Regions from separate parts of the Proteiniphilum sp. genome, predicted to be linked through region 3. Evidence: riboswitches for the same ligand, from Rfam matches in the RefSeq annotation. Region 3 holds a riboswitch; each other region holds the start of a gene.

Region 1 (5,270 bases), on a different contig from region 3:
CGGCATCAAAACCTCGAAAGAGGTGAAGGTAGGAGATACCATCACCCATGTGAAACGGCCTGCCTCCAAGGCCATCGAAGGGTTTGAAGAGGTGAAGCCGATGGTTTTTGCCGGCGTATACCCCATTGACAGCGAGGATTTTGAGAACCTTCGTTCATCCCTCGAAAAGCTGCAACTCAACGATGCGTCGCTCACTTTCCAGCCCGAATCGTCCGTGGCGTTAGGCTTCGGCTTCCGGTGCGGCTTTCTCGGATTGCTCCATATGGAAATCGTCCAGGAGCGGTTGGAACGGGAATTCAATATGGATGTAATTACCACGGTACCCAACGTTTCCTACAAGGTATACGACAAGAAGGGAAATATGAAGGAGGTACATAACCCCGGCGGCCTGCCTGATGTCACGCTTATCGAAAGCATCGAGGAGCCTTTTATCCGTGCTTCGGTCATCACCAACACCGCCTATATCGGCCCTATCATGACCCTTTGCCTCGGTAAGAGGGGCATCCTGATCAAACAGGAGTATGTTTCGGGCGACAGGGTAGAGATCATTTACGATCTGCCGCTGGGTGAGATTGTGATCGACTTCTACGACAAGCTGAAAAGTATATCGAAAGGATATGCCTCTTTCGATTACCATATTCATGATTACCGCCCGTCGAAGCTGGTAAAGCTGGATATCCTGCTAAACGGCGAACAGGTGGATGCACTCTCGACGCTTACCCATATAGACAATGCACAGAGTTTCGGTCGGCGCATGTGCGAGAAACTGAAAGAGTTGATCCCGCGCCAGCAGTTCGATATCGCTATTCAGGCGGCCATCGGCGCTAAAATCGTTGCCCGTGAGACGGTGAAGGCCGTCCGGAAGGATGTGACCGCAAAATGTTACGGTGGTGATATCTCACGTAAACGCAAGCTGCTCGAAAAGCAGAAAGAAGGGAAAAAACGGATGAAACAGGTCGGTAATGTGGAGGTTCCGCAGAAAGCGTTCCTGGCAGTGCTGAAGCTGGATTAAGTACCTGCATGTTTATTCCATGCAGGTACTATTGTGCTGTACCATGAGCGGCTGAATGCATCCGATGAGTAATATCCGTCATATTATCATCCTCGATCCGGTAGAGGCGCTGGTTGGTAGTCCTCTTATTCAATCCTCCGAGCATTTCGATATAAGGGCCGGTCTTCACGAAATCAAAATGATCCTTCGAATTCGCCGGCAGCCTGTCGTTTCCCGAATACCATGCCGTTTTGACCTTTCCTCCCCGGCTTTTCCGGACGAAATCCGCCAACCGGTACAATTCTCCGGTATCGGCATCACCTCCCATAAAGCATATACAGGTAATCGCCTTTTCGTACGATTGCAATAAGCCGGTCAGCGCAGATTCATCCAGCTCTTTCCCGATATCCTGCTGCAGGTGCGGACTGTGACATCCCTTACAACGATAGGGGCAATTCGACAGGTTGACCGCCAACGTTACTTCATCGGGGATTTCCTGAAAGACAATATCATAATCGACATATTTCAACATACAAACAGCTTATTTCCAGCGAATCTTATCCTGATCCGTTTCTTTTAATATATCGCATTTATTTTAATACATCACGTTTATTTAATATCCCACCGTCTCTTTCTCCGATTCCAGCTTCCCGTAAAACCTTTTGGATGCTTCCGCCTGCCGCGGAACAGAGAAATTGCTTACCCGTTTCATATAACCGATGATACGTGTAAGATAATCCAGGTTCCTGGAAGCGCATACGGGGCACTGCTTCAGATAGCGTTTATCGATCTTTCCGCAATCATTGCATACCGTATTCGGAATATTAAAGGTGAAGTAATTGCACCCTTCTGCGGCTGCTACCCGCAGCAGCTGGCGGTATTGCGCTTTTGAGAGATGTTCTTCTAGGTTCATATGGAGCGCAGATCCGCCTGTCAGGTGCTCGATATAATCGCGTCCATGCAGGCGGAACTTATCGATGACATTCAGGGATGAGTCTTCCACGCGGTAGAAATAGCTGTTGTAACAATCACGGGGTACTGAGTATCCATCCTCCCTGTCCCATTTGGCATGCTTTACACCCACATTTTCGGCAGGGATCATTTCGCAGTTGAACATCAGCTCTTTCGACCGGTATTTTTTATTGTACCTTTCGATGATCCCCAATATTTCCTGTACAAATGCCATGTAGCGGGGATTATGGTTGATTTCGATGCCCAGTGACTCGGCAGCTTCTACCAACCCGTTCACGCCGATGGTCAGGTACTGTCGGCTGATATTGATAAATCCCGCATCGAACAGGGGCAGCATCCCTTTCTGCTGGAACATTTTCAGGTTTTCATTATAAGCGGTCTGTACCTTGTGTGTTAAATCGACCACCTCTTCCAGAAATGCCGTGTAGGATTGTCCGGTACGTTTCGCGAACTGGATGCAGCGGTTCAGGTTGATGGTAAGCACGCTTTTCGAACCGGTGGAGACTCCTCCGGCTCCCAATGTGTAGCTGAACCCGTTGTCCTGAATTTCATTGCGCAGGCGGCAGCAACTCGACAGCGAGTCGGCATTGTCGCTCATGTAGGTGAAGAACGAGTGCCCTTCGGCATACATTTCAGCCGTGAAATCGGCATATTCGGTATCCATCACATCATCCTCTTTCGAGAGCAACGCCATGGTTTCCACTGGGAAGGTGAGTACGGTCTTGGTGCGCTCTTTGTTGAACCACCGCATAAAACGTTTCTGCAGCCAGCTGAGCGATTCCCATACCGGACGTGACCCGTCGGGAAACTGAAATTCGCCGAACAGGTTTTCGAAGTAGTATTTGTCGTAGTAGGAGATATTCCAGAAGACAGCCTGGAAATTACGCGCTCCGGTGGGCTGGTTGATGGAGTAGACGATTTGCTCGAAGCAGTCGGTGATCACCTTGTCGAGGGAGCGTTGGCGCTTAGAGAGGTCGACCACATCCCTGTGGCGTGTAAAATAGTCGTCGCCATACTCTTTGCGGATGAAATAGTCCAGGTACATCAGAAACTCAGGTGTAGCGCAGGCACCGCTCAGCATGCTCGACACCATGAATACCATATTGATGAATCCGCCGCAAAACGATTTCAGGTTGGTCGGCGGTGTAGAGTTCCCGCCGATGGCAAGGGTACCGTTCAGTAGCCAGGGGTACATGGTGATGCTGGCGCAGTAGTTGGCCAGGCTGGTTTCATCGTTTTTATAGATAAAATGCTCGTTCAGCATGCCGATGTATTTGTCCGCCAGTTCCTTCCCGTACATCTCCTTCAGCCGGTCGGTGATCATCTTCCGGTTCAGGTCGATAAAGCTCTTTTTGGGTAGTTCGCCGATAAGCGTGGCGATGTTTTTCTTCTCCACATTGGCATTGGAGTCGAATTTACTTCCCGTGGCAGCATTTTGCGCATCGCAATAATTCATCAGGAAGTTCAGGTTGTCCCGGATCTCACGCGTTTCGGTATGCTTTTGGCGGTAAAGCATATAGGATTTCGCGACAGCAAAATATTTTTCCGCCATCAGCGCTGTTTCCACCTGGTTCTGTATCTCTTCCACGGTCATCCCGTCGGAGATGTGAAGGCGCGAGAGGATAGCGATGAAATCATCTTCGGTAGCGAATGTGCCTACCGAAAGAAATGCTTTTGCAACGGCATTTTCTATCTTTTTAATGGAGAAGGGGACACGTTTACCGTCCCGTTTCAGGATCTGAATTGTTTGGTTTCCCATACGAATTTATTTTTTAGTGTGTGAACAGAGATGTCAATACCATTACACTTTTCGATACGGGAAAACGTTTGCCATTGCGGCGGTAAGCTTATACAGATAGAGCAGTTAAAAAAGGTGTATAAACCTCTGTTTTCGACTCTCTTTTTACCCGAAAGAGATCAAAAAGTGTACACATCTGGCAGGTCTTCTGACTTACTCCTCCTTTTGCGCTTCCTTCCCGGCCTTTCATCAACCCTCTCACAGGGAAGAGGTCAGGCCAGTGGATGTGAGTATTGCGCAAAGGTTTTATGCAGAGCTTACAGCAGCGGGTCTGTTCAGGATTTGCACCTGATTCCCTTTTCATCATTCATTTCGGAGCCGTTTGAAATGAATAACACCAAAATTCAGGGCAAAGATAGGTTATTCTTTTGGGATTTATTCAATAAATTTGTAAAAATGACACAAGAATGTTGTTAAAATACTGGTGTAGGTGGTCTTAATCTATAGCTTGAATTAGTCATGTTTTCCACCTTACAGCGGAATGTTCCCGTGCTTTTTGGGCGGGTTGGTCTCCGTCTTATTGGCCGTCATTTCCAGCGCCTGGATCAATTTGAACCGGGTATCTTTCGGCAGGATGATCTCATCGATATATCCTTTTTCCGCAGCCCGGTAAGGATTGGCAAACAGTTCACCGTATTCGCTCAGCGCTTTTTGCCGTTCCGTCTCGTCGGATGAACGATACAGGATATTCACCGCGCCTGCTGCTCCCATTACCGCAATCTCGGCATTCGGATAGGCTAAATTCACGTCCGCACCCGACTCTTTGGACGCCATGACAACATACGCGCCCCCATATGCTTTACGCGTTATAAGGGTGATCTTCGGGACGGTCGCTTCCACATAGGCAAACACGATCTTGGCTCCGTGACGGATAATACCGTTATGCTCCTGGTCACGCCCGGGAAGAAAACCCGGCACATCCTCGAAAGTAATGATAGGGATGTCGAAACAGTCGCAGAAACGGATGAATCGTGCTGCTTTGTCCGATGCGTCGATATCCAGTACGCCGGCCAGATAAGCCGGTTGATTAGCCACAATCCCTACTGTGCGGCCCCCCATGCGGGCGAATCCTATCACGATATTTTGTGCGAATTGCGACATGATCTCGAAGAAGTAATGTTCGTCCACCACCTCTTCAATGAGTTTCTTCATATCATAAGGAATATTGGGATCGTCGGGAATCAGCGTCTGCAATTTGGGTGATTCTCGATAGATACTGTCGTTTGTAGGCACTATCGGAGGATCTTCCATATTGTTGGAAGGAAGAAAACTCAGCAATTCACGGATCATCATAAGCGTTTCTTCCTCGTCCTCGCCCACAAAATGAGCCACTCCGCTCTTGGATGCGTGGGTAGTTGCCCCGCCCAGCTCTTCCTTGGTCAGTTCTTCATGCGTGACTGTTTTCACCACATCAGGGCCGGTCACAAACATATAGCTTTTCTCTTTCACCATAAAGATGAAGTCGGTAAGCGCCGGGGAATAGCAGGCGCCGCCAGCGCAAGGGCCCAG
Region 2 (5,270 bases), on a different contig from region 3:
CACCGAGCAGGAGATACAGTCTTCGACTGTCGTTTTCCTTGTCCGGGTATAATACAATGATTTCAGTCCGGACTTATGGGCGTAGATATAGTACCGCGCCAGATCGCGGGTCGTATGGCTGCTTTTGGTATGCAGTATGGTCGATATACCCTGATCCACATGGCGCTGGATCACAGAGATCAATCTTATCACTTTCATCTGATCCATATCGTATGCCGATTTGTAAAAGAAATAATTGTCGTTGGTGAGATAGGGCATCGGATAGAACGAAGTACTGTCGCCATATTCGCGCACCTCTATCGTATCCACCACGGGCATTACCGAAGCGGTGGAGCTCATGATATACGAAGTCGACTGGTTGGGTGCTATCGCCAGCCGGTAGGCATGATACAGCCCGTGTTGCATTACCTGTTCTTTCAGATTCTTCCACTCTTCGATCCCCGGAATATCGATCCCTTCGAATAACTCTTTTACCTTGTCGGTTTTTGGCAGATAATCCCGTTCGGTATATTTGTCGAAATAGGTTCCTTTGGCATATTCCGATTTGTCGAAATCCTTAAATACAATCCCTCTTTCGCAGGCGATTTCCATGGAACGCTCCAGAGAGTAGAAATTCATCATCATGAAAAACACATTGCAGAAGTCGAGCGCCTCGGTACTTTCGTACGCAATAAAATTTTTGGCAAACAATCCGTGAAGGTTCATCGCTCCCAACCCCACGCTGTGCAGTTCCTCATTGGCTTTTTTGATGGAGGGGACAATATCGATATTCGAAATATCCGAAACGACCGTCAGGGAGCTGATCGCGGTCTTCACCGCTTCCTTGATCCGTTTGTTATCCATCACGGTCACGATATTCAGCGAGCCCAGATTACAGGAGATACCACGGCGGATCACATCCTCCTCGTAATAATCGTTGATCTCCGATACTTCCGACAATTGCATGATTTCTGTGCAGAGGTTGGAGAATTTTACTTCACCGATATCTTTCAACGCGTGTTCCCGGTTGGCATTATCCTTAAAGAAGAAATAGGGATAACCGCTTTCTTTCTGTGTCTGGGCGATCTTTACCAACAACATGCGGGCATTGAGCCTTTTCTTCCTTACTTTGGGGTTATCGACCAGTTCGGTATACATTGCATTGATATCCATATCGTCGAGGTACTGCCCGTACGCCTGAAACACGGTGTGCGGATAGAACACATAGAACGGTTCATCCTTTTCGGCAAGCTCCATGAACTTGTCGGGGATCACCACTCCGATGGAAAGGGATTTGATACGGACTTTTTCGTCCACATTGATCTTTTTACAATCGAGGAATTCCTCGATATCGGAGTGGAACACGTTCAGGTAAACCGCCCCGGCGCCCGGCCGTTGTCCCAGTTGATTGGCATAGGAGAATACATCCTCTAAAAGCTTCATCACCGGCAATACGCCGCTGGCACGGCCTTCCACTCCTTTTATCGCTTCCGAACGTCCGCGTAGCTTGGAGAGGTTGAGCGAAACGCCCCCGCCGATAGACGAAAGTTTCATGGAAGAATTGATCCCGTAACCGATCCCGTTTAGGCTGTCGCCGATCTCGTCGAGGAAGCATGACACCAACTCTCCGGAGCGTTTCTTGCCGGCATTCAGGAAGGTCGGTGTGGCGGGTTGGTATTCCTGGTTGATAAACAATTCGGCATATTCCATTGCCTTGTTTATATCGCCACGGCCGAGATAAAGCGCAGCACACGCCAACCGGTCCTCATACCGTTCCAGGAATTTCTCCCCGCTATCGTCCCGCAGGGCATAATTCTGGAAGAACTTGAACGCGCTGATATAAGACGGGAAACGGAATTTCTTCTCGTACATCAGGTTGTACACCTCTTTGATCTCTTCGAAGGAATACCATTCCAGCAAATTCTCGTAATAGTTGTTTTCGATCAGATAATCTATTTTTTCTTTCAGCGTATAGAAAAATACGGTGTTTTTATTGACATATTCGAGAAAATAGGAGCGTACCGCCTCTTTGTCCTTCCCGAACTGAAACTCATCATCCTTTTTCACCATTACCTGGTTGTTAAGTAATATCCAGTTTTTTACTTTCATTTGATTAAAATTTAGAGCCAAGAATCAAGATTCAAGAACCAAGACCTTTGATAAATTAAAAATTAAGAGTGAAGAATTAAAAATGATAAAAGGAGTTGACTCTCTCTATAAAGGCATTTACATCCCGTTCCAACCCCGACAGTTCGAATTTCAGCAAGAGCGGTATCCCGTATCTCGTCGCAATCTTGTCGGCTGTCACGGCAAAGTTCGCACCCCAGTTCATATTCCCGCTTGACGAGATGGTTAAGATAAACGGCGAGTTTACCTGCATGAATTGCTCAGTAGAGTAGGGCACCTGGCCTATCTTAGTAGTATAGGTAATAAGGTGGCCGGGGCTTGAAATGATCAAATCTTCAGATATTTTCAGGCATTGCCATCCGGTTCTTGCTGATACCTTACGCACGAAACGTTCCACATTGCCCGTTCTGCTATCATAATAGATTGTCATAGTTGTGCTACCATTGTATTCAACTTCTCCGGATCATAACCCACAATGCGTACTAATTCCTCGCTCCCGTCGACCAGGATAGTAGTGGGAACAGAACGTATTTTATGTTTCATTGCCAATTCCGGACTGTTAAACGGGTTGACAGTTTCAAAAGCAATGTTTTTATCTTCAAGGAATCTCGACACCATCAGGCACGGATTGCAATCTTCTTTTTCAAATTTGACGATCTTTCTCATTTTGATGCAATTTTACAGGTTATTAAATAGTCGATATATGCATAACACACCCTGTCATGCATGGGATAAATAAATATCGGATTGATTTTTTTATTTCTGAACTATTTTTTAAGCCACATGGATAGTGGATAAGTTTTCTTATTCCACACTTGAATAAAAAAATAGTTTAGCTTTATTGCATATTTTCTTTATAAACCCGAAAGAAAATGTATTTCTTCTTTTGGCAGGTCTTCTGACTTACTCTGTTTCCGGCAGCCTTCCCTTTACATATAATAAAAGTGGCAAAAAGAATTGCAGAAACGCTTGAATGAGTTTACAGCAGCGGGTTCTGTTCAGGATTTGCACCTGATTCCCTTTTCATCCCGGTCACGAGGACTCATGATCGGAACACCAAAATTTCCAACAAATATCGAATAAAAAAACGGGATAGACATTTAAAACGGAATATATTTTTCTATGGAATATCGATAAAGTTTATCAAAATGGAAAATTTTCCAATTTAAAATTGGAGTAAAGTTTTCCATTCTAAAAATTACAGAGCGATTTTATTTTTCCAAGTCTTCTGTTTTGTAAAAGTTGCGGATCGTTTTCTGAGTTATTGTTGTCTGCTTTCCAGATATCTGATCAATGCTTCGCTTTTCTCTTTTTCCAGTTTCAACTGTTCTATATCCAGCAGCAAGGAGGAGAGTTCGAACGAGTCGCGTACACCTTTTTTAGCGGCGTCGGTCATTTTGACTGTGATGGTACGGTTACCAATAAATTGAACGGTGAGTGGTCGATCGCGGAAGGTATAGATGAATCCGGCGACTCCGTTTTCACTGTCCCCACTATAGCGGACAATCTCATAAGCTTTGTCCAGGGTATTGAAACGGTAATTCAATCCGTCGGAAGTGACGGGGAGGGTCTCTGCAAAATTACCGTCGTCGGTAGTTACTTTGATTTTGTTATGCTTGATATGGCTTCCAGAAAGGATACTTTCGATAAAGAGTATTCCTTTTTCCCGCACACCCGAGCGGAGTCCATTTCGACTCAGGGAAGAGTGATAGGGGTATGCTTTGGGGTAATACTCTCCAAACTCCTGGTACCGCTCATCGCGTACATAATCGAAAAGGCTGAGCTTGTCATTGAGCTCGGTGTATTTTTCACCAAGCATCGAGTCGCAATAGACAATATTCCGCCTGTTTTCCGCCATGCGTATCTCCTGCATAAGCGCGAACCCGGCGTTGATTTCATCAAAAGATTTAGGAAAAAGAATTTTAATGCTGTCAATCTTCAACTTGGCCAGCGGATAATTACCTTCCTGATATGCTTTTCCCGCCTGGGAAAGATATTCTTTAGCTCCTCTGTTTTTTTCCGAACAGGAAAAAAGGAGAAGTACAGAAAGGGACAGTACAGTGGTCTGAAAAGAAAAACGCATCTCAATAATAGCATTTTATGAACACGGAGGATCGTCCTCCGGCCTTGTTTATCTCTGCAAAATTACAAATATATTCCTCATCAAAAGCTGTTATAAAGCACAATTATTGTAATTTTGCAATTCGTAACAGATAATACGCTGTAATGTAATTACTTCGGCAGGACAGCTATCCCACAGTCCGTAAAGGGAACCCTTTGCTTTAACGGCAGGGACAGGCGGCAAGTTACGAAAAACCAGACATATAAAAAAAATATTTATGGAGATATTGCAGGAAGAAATACAGGCGCACCTAAACAAAAAGATTTTCAAATTGATTTCAGAAACAGCCGATGAAATGGGAGTGGCATGTTACCTGATCGGTGGTTATGTACGTGATTTCTTTCTATACCGCCCGTCGAAAGATATCGACGTGGTGGCTGTCGGCCAGGGGATCGAGTTGGCAAAAGCAGTATCTGAAAAACTGGGCAAGAAAAGCCGGATTTCCGTTTTCAAAAACTTTGGTACAGCACAGATAAAGTACAAAGAGTACGAAATTGAGTTCGTAGGTGCCAGGAAAGAATCTTACCGTCTGGATTCGCGTAAACCTATCGTGGAGGACGGCACATTGGAAGATGACCAGCGGAGGCGTGATTTCACCATCAATGCCATGGCTTTCTGCCTGAACGGGAACCGATACGGAGAACTGCTGGATCCTTTTAACGGGATGCAGGACCTGGAAGATTTGGTTATACGCACGCCTCTCGATCCGGACATCACTTTCAGCGACGATCCCCTGCGGATGATGCGTGCCATCCGGTTTGCCAGCCAACTAGGGTTCGATATCCATCCCGACACATTTGATGCTATCGGCCGCAATAAAGAGCGTATATCTATCCTCTCGATGGAACGGGTGATCGATGAACTCAACAAAATCATTCTCTCGCCCAAACCCTCCGTGGGATTCATCCTATTGGAAAAGGCCGGCCTCCTCGATATCATTTTCCCTGAGCTGACAGCGCTGAAGGGAGCCGAAACCAAAGACGGGGTAGGGCACAAGGACAATTTTTACCATACCCTTACTGTATTGGACAATATTGCACGG
Region 3 (5,270 bases):
TTTTAACTTTTCACTTTTCACTTTTCACTTTTCACTTTTAATTTTTAATTTTTTCATAACTCATAATTAATAGAATGCCTCCTTTCCTCAATATACAAAACCTCTCCTGCGGATATAACAGCGGCTTCCGGGTACATGACATTAACCTGAAGCTCCCCGAAGGGTCGTTTGCAGGTATCATCGGGCCCAACGGATCCGGGAAAACCACACTGTTCAGGGGTATCTCAGGGACATTGTCGTTAAAAGAGGGAAATATCCTGCTTGAAGGAACTGACCTATCGGAACTCACATGGAGGGAAAAGGCGCAAAAACTCGCCATTGTCTCGCAATTCTCCGAAACAGCAGAACTATCGGTAGAAGAATATGTACTGATGGGACGTCTTCCCTACCGTCAACCATTCCAGTTCTTCGACAGGAAAGAAGATATCGAGATAGCACACCATTATATGCATCTGACCAATACCTATCGTCTGCGCCACAAATCGATGACGGAATTGAGTGGTGGTGAGCGACAAATGGCCAATATTGCCTGCGCCTTATCACAACACCCTCGCTTATTGTTACTTGACGAACCGACATCACACCTTGATATTACCCATCAGATGCAATTCATGAACCTGATCCAACGACTGAACGAAGAGATGAAACTCAGTGTGATGATGATCTTACACGATCTCTCACTTGCTGCCGAGTATTGCGACTTCCTGCTGATGATGAAAAACGGGACAACCTTTTGCCAAGGAGCTCCCGAAGTGGTGATTACCTATGAACATATCGAAAATGTATATGACACGATAGTGATCGTAAAGACTAATCCCATATCAGGTAAACCGGTAGTCTTTCCCGTATCTGAACAGAGGTTACGCAATGGAAAAAAATAAATTATTCCACCAAACAAACCGATCTCCGAATAAACCCTCCAATATTTCATTTCCGAATCCCAAATAAAAACAGTACTTTTGCAGCGCTTTCGGGCACAATGGAATTCGGTAGTTTGCCATAAGCGAAGAAGCCGAAGCTGTACCCGCAGCCGTATGTTCCCTATTTATAGGGTTATCCGACATTTTCAAATGTAAAAGTCACTGTCCCGATAAATCGGGATGGGAAGGCAACGGATAACCGGGAACGAGCCGGAAGACCTGACCGAAAGCATCAGCCATGCAAGCTTTCGGGATAAAAGCAGCGTTGAGATTATTTCCGGCATTTAAATTCTCCCGCATTTAAATTCTCCTTGTATCCGGAATTTCAAAACACTCTCTCCCTCGAAAGTTTATGGTTCAAACGAATGTTTAACTGTAAATTTTTCAACAATGAACAAGAAATTTTTCACCGGTATTTTTGCCTTGCTTTTCACTGGCACACTCCTCTATGCGCAGGATTCTGCCGAACAAACATATGACCTGGAGGAAGTAGTGGTCACCGCTACTCGTATGGGATTACCTTTAAAGAGCGTTCCACAGAAAGTGGAGATCATCGACAGTAAAAAAATAACCACCGTACAGGCTGACAATGCGGCCGACCTGCTTAAACGGACTGTCAACCTTGACATCATACAATATCCCGGCTCTTCATCGGCCATAGGTATGCGTGGGTTCAGCCCTTCCGCCCATAACCGCAACTACACATTGGTGTTGATCGACGGCAAACCGGCCGGGACAACCAATCTCACTTCTATCCCAACCGATTTTATCGAGATGATAGAAGTAGTGAAAGGCCCCTACTCAGTGCTCTATGGATCGGACGCAATGGGTGGCGTGATTAATATCATCACACGCAAACCCGGTGATAGCCGGACTGGCAATATCAGCCTTAGCGCCGGAAATTTCGGGCAGACCAACTTCAACGGATATGCATCGGGAGGCATTTCCGATAACGTTTCTTTAGCACTCGGCTTTTCAAGGAAAGCACAGGATAAAGATTATCGTATCGGGAAAAAGAATCTGATTTCTTTATCGGAAAAAGAGGAATTGATCCTCGACAAAAAATCGTATGGCGATATCATGACCAACAGCCAATACCAGATCAACCAATTCATGGGGAAATTGAATATTGGGTTCAATGACCTCTGGAGTGCCGATCTGTCAGGCATATTCGTCACTTCAAATGACATTGAAATGCCCGGTAACTATTGGCATTCTGAAGGATTGACCAAGAAAGACTTCGACCGGGCCAATATCTCAGTCGATGTCCGTCGCAATACGTTCAATAACACATTGCTTATCTCCCCCTATTATTCTGTTTATAATGAGAGCAATTACGACAACAACACCGATAATGCATTTATCAACTACAAGGAGTCGGTCAAACAATATGGATTGAAGTTAAGCGATACACATACCTGGGGTGATTTCCAATTGATCGGAGGAATCGACCTGGATGCACTGAACGTCTCCTCCGAACGGTTTACAGATAAAATGACACAGACGGATCCTTACCGTCCCGATCATAATAGTTTTGCTTCATCGGTATTTGTACAAGGAGCATACACAAAAGGCAATCTATTTGTCAATGCCGGCCTACGCTATAACTACACCAAATTCACACTGGAAGCAGATGATTTTCTCGGTAACGAAAAGAAGAGTAACAATTATTCCAACTTCAACCCTTCGGTCGGGATCAAATATTTCCTTACACCTATGCTGAACATCCATGCCAGTGCAGGAAACGCTTTCTATATGCCCGACGCCTATAAGATGGCCGGACAATTCGAGGCGGGAGGCATGAAATACAAAGGAAATGAAGACCTGAAAGCTGAGACATCAACTTCATTCGATTTCGGGATGAACATATCCAATAATGAATGGTTGAATTTAGATGTGTCCTACTTTCATGCGTTTTATAAAAATAAGATCGTGAACGAGACAAAATTTGATGAAACGACCAACGACATGCATTTCACCTTTGCGAATGCCACAAATGGGCGCATGAACGGGCTGGAACTTATGTTCTCATCCGATATAGCCAAAGCGCTTGGATCGCAAAACAGCCTGGAACTATATGCAGGTTTCACCCATATGTTCAATAACAAATTTGATGAAATAAGAGGAAAAGGCACACCTGATGAGAAGACGCTGACCAAAGATATACTCTACGTACGCCGCAATACAGGGAACTTCGGTATTACATTTGATACCAACCGCGGTTTTGTAACCCGGCTAAACGCACGCTATATCGGAAAACGGCTGGAACAGGACTGGATGTTTGCCTATGACGAAAATTGGAATCCTACCAGCCTTCGTCCCGATATAAAACCGGAAGATTACTACACCAAGGGCGATTATGAAACAACCGATCAGGTTCTTCAACATTCGGCACATCTGGTTTTTGATTATTCTGCTTACTATAATGTAACCCCGAAAGCACGTGTCGGGATATCAGTATCCAACCTGCTCGATGAAAATTACACCGAAAAAGACGGATACAATATGCCGGGACGTAGTATTATGGGGTCGTTCAGCTATTCATTCTGAAGAAATTAGGTAAATTTGCATCTAAACATGGTGCAAATTGATTTCGCGCACTAAAAAACAACTTAGTGTAAAATAAAACAGAAAAATAATGCGGGAGATTATTTTCATTACAGGCGGACAACGATCAGGCAAAAGCCGATTCGCACAAAAGTTGGCGGAAGAATATTCCTCCAGCCCGTTATATCTTGCCACGGCCCGCCGCTGGGACGATGATTTCGAACAACGTATCCGTCGTCATCAGGCTGACCGGGGTGAACAGTGGGAAACCATCGAAGAAGAGAAATATTTGCGTTCACTCTCACTTGCCGGTCGAACTGTTCTGCTTGACTGCATTACACTGTGGCTGACCAATATCTTCCACGATAACGACTATAATCTCGACGCTGCACTGGAAGAGGCAAAGTCGGAATGGAACGGTTTCATTCAGCAGGATTTCCGGCTAATCGTCGTCAGTAATGAAATAGGAATGGGACTTCATGCTCCCGATGAGGCTTCGCGCCATTTCACCGATCTGCAGGGATGGGTCAACCAGCATATTGCCGCATCGGCCGATAAGGCATACGTGATGGTATCCGGTATTCCATTGCAACTGAAGTGAAGAAAATGGAAAATTCTAACTTCTTTATATGATTAAAAAACATGAACATTGAAACTACACTGCGGCAGAAGATCGACAGCCGTACAAAGCCGGTTGGTTCGCTCGGGAAACTTGAAGAGATTGCTTTTAAGATCGGTAGGATACAACAAACACTGACCCCCGAACTGCGTAATCCGGCCATATTGGTCTTCGCTGCCGATCATGGCATTGCCGACGAGGGGGTAAGCCCCTGCCCGAAAGAGATCACCCATCAGATGGTAATGAACTTCGTCCATGGAGGCGCCGGGATCAATGTGTTCGCACGCCAGCACGGCATCAACCTGAAAATTATCGATGCCGGTGTCGATTTCGATTTTCCGGCAGGATCAGGTGTTATCGATGCCAAATTAGGACGTGGCACAAACAATATGTTGTATCAGCCTGCCATGAGCATAGAAACCTGTCACAAGGCGATGGAAAAAGGAGCAGAATTTGTCCGTCAGGAATTTGAGAATGGCTGCAACGTGATAGGTTTCGGAGAAATGGGCATCGGAAATACTTCACCGGCGTCGCTGTTACTGCATAAATTTACGGGCATCCCCCTCGATGATTGTGTGGGACGAGGTGCCGGTCATGATGATGCAGGTGTCCGTCATAAATGTGAAGTACTTCAACGGGTTGCCGAAAAATACTATCCCGCTACTCCGGTCGAAACACTGGCTACATTCGGCGGCTTCGAAATTGCAATGATGTGCGGAGCCGTACTTGAGGCTAAACGGTTAAATATGTTGATCGTCGCTGACGGATTTATTGCGACTTCTGCTTTTCTGGCTGCATACGAAATTCAACCCGATATCCTCGAAAACGCCCTCTTCAGCCATTCATCGGATGAAAAGGGACATATATTGATGCTCAAGTACCTGAAAGGCAATCCGATCCTACATCTCAACCTGCGGTTAGGAGAAGGAACCGGAGTTGCCCTGGCTTATCCCATTGTCAGGTCAGCATTGATCTTCCTCAATGAGATGGCCGGTTTCGAAGAGGCCGGTGTACATGATGTCAGAAACAAACATTTCCATTCATCGACATAAAGTGGAAAATAGCCTATTTTAGCAAACCGGAAAGATGAAGCAGCAAATCAACCTCTTTTTCCATGCACTCTTCTTTTACAGCCGTATTCCGGCAGGTAAAATCAACTATTCGGAAGAAAACCTGACGAAAGC

The links. A riboswitch is a leader RNA that binds a small molecule or an ion and turns the genes downstream of it on or off. The one in region 3 is predicted to bind cobalamin.
Region 1: another riboswitch for cobalamin. It lies ahead of nrdD (anaerobic ribonucleoside-triphosphate reductase); the one in region 3 lies ahead of U2P89_RS15125 (TonB-dependent receptor plug domain-containing protein).
Region 2: another riboswitch for cobalamin. It lies ahead of U2P89_RS08420 (thioredoxin family protein); the one in region 3 lies ahead of U2P89_RS15125 (TonB-dependent receptor plug domain-containing protein).

The regions. Positions count from the first base shown of each region.
Region 1 is NZ_JAXQGC010000037.1:15,704-20,973, forward strand. It holds gene lepA (translation elongation factor 4) at 1-1,012, shown strand, start outside; gene nrdG (anaerobic ribonucleoside-triphosphate reductase activating protein) at 1,041-1,523, opposite strand; gene nrdD (anaerobic ribonucleoside-triphosphate reductase) at 1,605-3,722, opposite strand; cobalamin riboswitch at 3,882-4,118, opposite strand; gene U2P89_RS08390 (acyl-CoA carboxylase subunit beta) at 4,233-5,270, opposite strand, start outside.
Region 2 is NZ_JAXQGC010000037.1:25,311-30,580, forward strand. It holds gene nrdE (class 1b ribonucleoside-diphosphate reductase subunit alpha) at 1-2,088, opposite strand, end outside; gene nrdI (class Ib ribonucleoside-diphosphate reductase assembly flavoprotein NrdI) at 2,165-2,536, opposite strand; gene U2P89_RS08420 (thioredoxin family protein) at 2,533-2,772, opposite strand; cobalamin riboswitch at 2,977-3,182, opposite strand; gene U2P89_RS08425 (hypothetical protein) at 3,368-4,189, opposite strand; gene U2P89_RS08430 (CCA tRNA nucleotidyltransferase) at 4,446-5,270, shown strand, end outside.
Region 3 is NZ_JAXQGC010000059.1:17,435-22,704, forward strand. It holds gene U2P89_RS15120 (ABC transporter ATP-binding protein) at 75-881, shown strand; cobalamin riboswitch at 946-1,163, shown strand; gene U2P89_RS15125 (TonB-dependent receptor plug domain-containing protein) at 1,311-3,470, shown strand; gene U2P89_RS15130 (bifunctional adenosylcobinamide kinase/adenosylcobinamide-phosphate guanylyltransferase) at 3,559-4,068, shown strand; gene cobT (nicotinate-nucleotide--dimethylbenzimidazole phosphoribosyltransferase) at 4,110-5,138, shown strand; gene cobS (adenosylcobinamide-GDP ribazoletransferase) at 5,173-5,270, shown strand, end outside.